Regions from separate parts of the Paenibacillus germinis genome, predicted to be linked through region 1. Evidence: riboswitches for the same ligand, from Rfam matches in the RefSeq annotation. Region 1 holds a riboswitch; the other holds the start of a gene.
What was found. Region 1 has a riboswitch for cyclic di-GMP ahead of GC102_RS03215 (C40 family peptidase). Riboswitches for the same ligand answer to the same signal wherever they lie in the genome.

Region 1 (3,208 bases):
CTTCTTGGGCCAAACAAAACCGTCAGTTCTTATGATCGAGGTGACCAATTCGAACTAACGGTTTCTATTTCTCTTATAGGATGCCATCGATGACCTCATGATTCTCATAAATTGGCTGATACGGCTTCTTCGAAAAACGATTGGCATAGGCCGAAGCTACATAACAATCTGGTTTAATAACAGGAACCATACCGACAGATTCCACTCTACGCACCATTTCTTGGACGAATTTAGCTGTCCTGTTCTTATTTTCATCGTCACCGGCATCAATATGAATAAACATGTCGAAGGAAGCACCTTGATACAGATGTGGAAGAATAATGTTTTCCATATCCTGACGCTTAGACTCATCAAAATACATGGCAATCTCTTCACTCAAAGCAGTTTCCATCGAAAGCTTTTCCTTAATCGAATGTAGGGCCCGATGAACGATGACTTGACGATAACACGCCCACGCTCCTTTTCCTAACCGCTGGATAACTACACCGGTAATGAATTTCGTATGACCTGTGTGTACCTGACAATCCGTACCAATAATAAATTTGTAGGTTGCTACGGGGTCGTGACGCATGAATTGTAGAATACGATCGTGTACGGTATCTAGGTTAAGTCCTCTTTCCGTTGTGTTCCGAAATTCCAGTGGATGGGTCGTCGTCAAAGGTTTCAAAGATAAGGTTCTTCCTTTCTCCTTAGAATGAGGAAGAAGCGGATGCTGAAGCTGCATCCGCCCCTATCTATAGTATATGGCAAAATTCCTCTGATCGAACCATCACTTATCGTAAAACACTGCCGCCGAACAAAAATCGATTTTCCCATTGCTTCCCATCGATCGTATCCGTACGAACTCCACCGGATTCGATCGAATACGTATGCAGTATATTCCCATTTCCTAAATAAAGTCCAACATGCGTGATCGGTTCTGTAAGAACGTTCACGTTATCATAATCTGATGCTTTACTCCCTTTGTAGCTGCTGAAGAACATCAGATCTCCACGTTTCAAACTTGCCCAATCCTTCCTAACAGGACCTAACGATTTAACATAGTTGCCTTGTGCTTGTGAATCGCTAGGTACGGAGAATCGTAGAGCATCCCAGAACATCGTTTGAATGAAATCCGAGCAATCGAAGGTCGTGGTATCGTTGCGTTCAGAACCAAATTCATAAGGAGTGCCTAAGTAAACTTGGCCAGCTGCAATAACGGCTTCAATTTTTTCGGCGAGAGGTAGATTGGGTTTGATGACTGAGAAATCAGTGCTTATGTATTTACTATTTGTGCTTACATACCCGCTAGTTCCATTAGCGTCTTGAATTTTATACCAGCTGTCATTGACTTTTGCTGTTACGAGGATGTCCTCCCCTCTACTAAGCATCCGAATAACCTTGGAACCGGACTCAGATGCTGGAAGTGTGCGAAAGTTTACGCCATAGATGATTTCCGCATTGCTAGTTATTTTTATGTATTTGCTATTCGTTGAAACATAGCCGCTCACACCGTGAGCATCTTTAATTTGATACCAATTCGTCGTTACATAATCCGTGACGGTGACAATTTCGTTTGCTTTCAATAAACGTATAACATTGCTTGAAGTACTAGCTTGATCCCTGAAACTTACCCCCGAAACAATTTGTGCCTTTGTCGTTATCCCCTCATTTGCCTGAATGGCTGCAGGGACTACAAAAGTAAGCGCTAAAACAAGCATTCCGATAACCATTGTCCATTTTCTCATCGTGTCTTCCTCCATAGGTTGATTTCGCTCTAGATGTATCTGATTCACTGACGAAATGGATAATTTGAACTTGACACCTCCTCTATATCGTAAAAAGAATGACCCGTTTGCCTCAGCTGGGTCATCCTCTTCTTGTAGAAGGTTCCCATCGCATTTGGCGGCTGGCTAGCACTGTGCCTATGGCTCGAGAGCCCCTGTAGCTTTGCGTCCCAAACTTTCGATCGGTTTGCCATTTCGTTGTGATGTTAATTTTTTCTTTCGCATCCTTATTATAGTTTGAGGGGATTCTTCACGAATATAGGCGAAAGGTTGCGTTTCTTGTCGTACTCATAGTGGCTGCGTACCTATTGACGTCACGGTTTATTTTTCCAGTTTACGGACTTCCGGTTTTCGTGTTTGAGGCCAAAACACTTGCAAATTAGGGTCATTTTTCAACTTCACATTGCAGAGCTTCATTTCCCCTTCCTCGAGCTCAGTCACATGCCATGCATCCGGCTCCATTCCCTCCATGCTGTGCAGAAAAGCAGGAATTTGCTGCTCAGCCTCTTCTAATTCCGGCCAAAATTTAACGCCATAATAGGCTAAACCGTAGTGATTGACAAGTGTACATGTGAAAATCTGCTGCGATATTTTGTGCTGCAACACATAGGGCATCTTTCATTCCTCCGATAAAAAGGCACGTTCACCACAGAGGTGAATGTGCCTTCATTTTTATGATGACGACTTATAAATAAGCATTCTCATGCTTGGCTTTTAACATATTCCAACGACGTTCGACTTCCGTTTCGAATGATTTCAGGGAACCCTCATATTCAGGCTTCGTCATATGCTTCGTTTTCCCCATCGTCTTGAGCCAATCCGATAGTGGAATCTTCTTGCTCTTATCCTCCGGATTATACGTGATTGACGTAACCCCGTGCTCCACTTCATAGAGCGGGAAGAAGCAGGAATCTACCGCAGCTCCGACGATATTGGAGCCCTCCTGGTCATCAGACAGCCAATTGAGCGGACAGGCAATGAGAATTTTCCCATACACCAATCCCTCATTTTGGGCGTACCATTGTGCTTTCGCGGCCTTCTTCACAAGATCCTGCGGATACGCTTCCGACCCCGTAAATACATATGGAATATGGGTAGCGGCCATAATTTGGGCTGTATCCTTGTGATGGAACACTTTACCACCCTGATGCTTCCCAACGTTCGATGTCGATGTACGATGACCCATCGGCGTCGAATAAGACAACTGAGCTCCCGTATTCATGTACCCCTCGTTATCGTACTCGAGAATAATCATTTTATGATTGCGCAAAGCCGCCCCGATAGCAGGCCCCATGCCGATATCCATCCCGCCATCACCAGTGATCATCACGAAGGTGAAATCGTCCTTCAAACCCAAATGGTCGAGTTCGCCACGACGCTTGCGCTCCCAGAACATCTCCACAACTCCTGAGAGGGTCGCTGCGCCGTTCTGGAACAGGTTA
Region 2 (3,208 bases), on a different contig from region 1:
GTACGAAGGTGTAACCCTGATTTAGAAAAGGAGCGGTAGGCATTGAGGTAGTACTGCCATTCACGTTCGCTTCATCCTGTCCTAATATGAGGGAGAGCGACTTACCCTGATTCGTTCCTGTTACACTTTGTTTGGAGTCGTTCCATTCAATGTCTAAACCCAGTTTTTCGAAAATAGGTCTAAATTCAACCGTCGTTGATCCATCCTTCAGTACAGGGGACTGATGGAAGACCACTTCTTCTCCGTCCAAGAAAACACGAATCGGTTTATCTGCATTTAATTGTTCAATTCGCTTCTGTATCCAATAATCACGAACAAACTCATTCGGAACATCGAAGTAAAGCACAGCATAAACACCTGACTGAGAAATGTCCGTAAATAACCGTGTGTTATTCTCCTCTAGCAGAGCGCCCATGTAAGTCCACACGCCGGAATCTAGTCGATAAATCCCCAGTTTGTTCAGACCTCCTGCAGGAACTCTTTCCTTCATATAAGTCATCGAGAGCTTCAAGACGTCATCCCTCGACTCATAGGACACAGCCCACGGGTAGCTGACCATTTTTTGGCCAGGCTTAAGTGCTTTGGTAAGCGCTAAATCTTTATCATCCTTGAAGTCAATTGTGACAGCTTCATAAAAATCAGATTCCGGGTCTTTCGGTGAGTATACGGTTACGCTATCGTCCTGTGTAGACAGTTTTTTAATATAACCCAATTTCCCGATACTTTCTCTGACACCAGTAGGGACACTATAGAAATAAGGAACAGCCGAAACAAGCGTGTCTGCTACCTGACCTTCACCTGTCTTTTTGAGCTGGCGAAGTTGGATGGTTTCGTCCTTCATTCTCAGTACAAGCTGGTCGTTGTAGATGCCAACGAGGATCTCGTTGTCTCCAACAATGCCCGTTTGTTTTGAAGTAAGATCGGCAGCGACAATATGGTTAGCTCCATTTTTGAACTCCGGCCATGCCGCTATACCAGTACCAATGGATACTTGCGAGAAAAGATCTCCTAATTCCTTGAAGGTGCTTAGTACCTTTGGTACGGTGTCGATATCCTCGACATTCAGCATCCTTGTCTCATAATCTGGCTTGGAAGTAAATGCATGTATCCAGATAACGTTTTTGCCGTCAAATGCAAATTTCTTATCATTCCTGATATAACCTTCTGTTGGCTTGTACAATGTTCTGGACAATCCATCCGTTGCGTTATAGCGTTCTAAGCTTCCCTTCTCGCTAATATAGACGACAATACCATTTTCAATTAAAGCCCTTCTGCCTTTTCCGATTTCTTTGATTACTTTAGTTTCTAAGTTATAAGCCCTGAACGTCCCTTCAAGCGGTTTGTAGAAAACAACATATTTCCCATCAGTGGCAAATTGATCATAGGGATATGGAGGGATTTCAGTCTCGGTTACTTCACCGGTTAGAAGATTGACAAGCATAACATGCTTTTGGTCCTCCAAATAGACAGCGTAGCCTCCTCCTGCAGATAAGTATTTCTTAAACTTCTTGGTGTCAGTAAGTTGCTTCAATTCTCCGGTCTCTAGGTTGCGACTGAATACCTGCTCCCAACCTATATTATCTTTGCCTATGTACACCATCTGATTGCCTGTGATCTTCGCTTCAGACTCAGGTAGCGTGTACTCGGTAAGCTTGTCCGTTGAGGTGAATAACTCCGCGAAGGCGCTTTTTGGCAGTAAAACTAAAGACCCTGCACCGATGACAACCATCAAGATAAGCACCCATAATTTCTTTCCTATAAACCCCACACGCACTCGCTCCTTCTCAATCTCCATGTTAAAATAACACAAAAAACCAAGCTCAATAGAGCAACCCGGCTATCGTCCCATGAAACGTGACTCATGGCTTAGACCCGTGGCTTTGCGTCTCCACCTTTCGATGGATTTGCCTTTGTTCATTATCGCTTGGTTTTTAGGTATTTTTACTCATTGGAACTAGTTATATAGAACTGACTGTTTTCCATATTAATCCACGTTTTTTCAAAATTCAACACTTTTCTACAAAAAAGAGGAAATACATGCACAAAGTGTGTGATATCACACAAAAAAGGCCAACCTTATGTCCCGGTTGACCTTTGCCCTGATAAATTTCTGACTTAAATATTCTCTCTATCTAGCAGATAGACTTTCACATTCTTCTTTACGCCGAATTCTTGAGCGTCATTTAGATCATTCATGAATACATCAATTCTCGAACCGCGAATAGCCGAACCTATATCCTCTGCTTTACGAATACCTATACCGTCAATGAACACTGTAGATCCTAAAGGGATAACAGCCGGGTCCACGGCGATCGTACGTCCTTCTTTGGCTTTAAGACCACTAAATGTGATGCCGTACATGGGATGGGAAGCCTTTTTACCTGTTGATTCAACACCAGCCGTATAAGCTGTAAGGGTTGTGTTCAACACTTTTTTGATAATTTTCTTTTGACCATTTGGTAAACCAATCTCTGATTCAGTCTTCGGAATCGTTAAACTTTGACCAATCGTTAGCTGGTTCGGATTTTGAATATTGTTAGAGCTGATAAGGTCATCTACGGTTACGCCAAAATCACGTGCAATTTTGAACAGTGTATCTCCGCGGTCCACTTGGTACTGCGTCTTAGGCTGAACAAGCTCAGCTTGAGCGGCTTCTTCCACAGGAGCTGCATTTCTTGCCATACTATACGTAGGAGGTAATTCCCCCCCATCTTCACTTTCAGGGTACGAATAGGCGGGTTGCACCTGCCACAAACAAAGCAGCAACGGAAGCGTCAAAGTAACATAAAGAATTTTACGAAACATAGTATCTCCTCCTCTTAAAAAATAATAGAGTTATAGCTACTAGATTCGTCCAATTCTATGATTTATATACGTCTCGTATTAATTTTTTCATTTTGATAGACATGTGGACAACTACACAATCCCTCTCGTAAGAGAAACATATAGTACTAGTATCCAAAAAGAAGTGAGCAAGATCCCTATGAAAACTTATAAACCGAGTAAAAATGGTCTATCGATTTACTACAGAAAAAATGGGTAAAGAAATAAGAAGGCATAAAGTAGTATACAAAACGAATCTTGGCTTAAACTAAAACATGTGAAAGAACGTGAAAGAAGGAAAGACTGCCGGTGTGGCAGTCTTTTTGCTTTTCAACAAATTGCGATTGCATTAACAAATATTCCTTGACAGGAATATTCCATTCGG

Region 2: it holds a riboswitch for cyclic di-GMP, as region 1 does, so the genes downstream of both, GC102_RS40480 (stalk domain-containing protein) here and GC102_RS03215 (C40 family peptidase) in region 1, are expected to answer to the same signal.

Annotation. Positions count from the first base shown of each region.
Region 1 covers NZ_WHOC01000019.1:196,554-199,761, forward strand. Annotated here, with positions in the region: gene GC102_RS03210 (ribonuclease H-like YkuK family protein) at 74-667, opposite strand; gene GC102_RS03215 (C40 family peptidase) at 774-1,727, opposite strand; cyclic di-GMP riboswitch class I at 1,881-1,968, opposite strand; gene GC102_RS03220 (hypothetical protein) at 2,088-2,381, opposite strand; gene GC102_RS03225 (thiamine pyrophosphate-dependent enzyme) at 2,452-3,208, opposite strand, start outside.
Region 2 covers NZ_WHOC01000198.1:107,533-110,740, forward strand. Annotated here, with positions in the region: gene GC102_RS40480 (stalk domain-containing protein) at 1-1,768, opposite strand, end outside; cyclic di-GMP riboswitch class I at 1,825-1,919, opposite strand; gene GC102_RS38335 (3D domain-containing protein) at 2,116-2,805, opposite strand.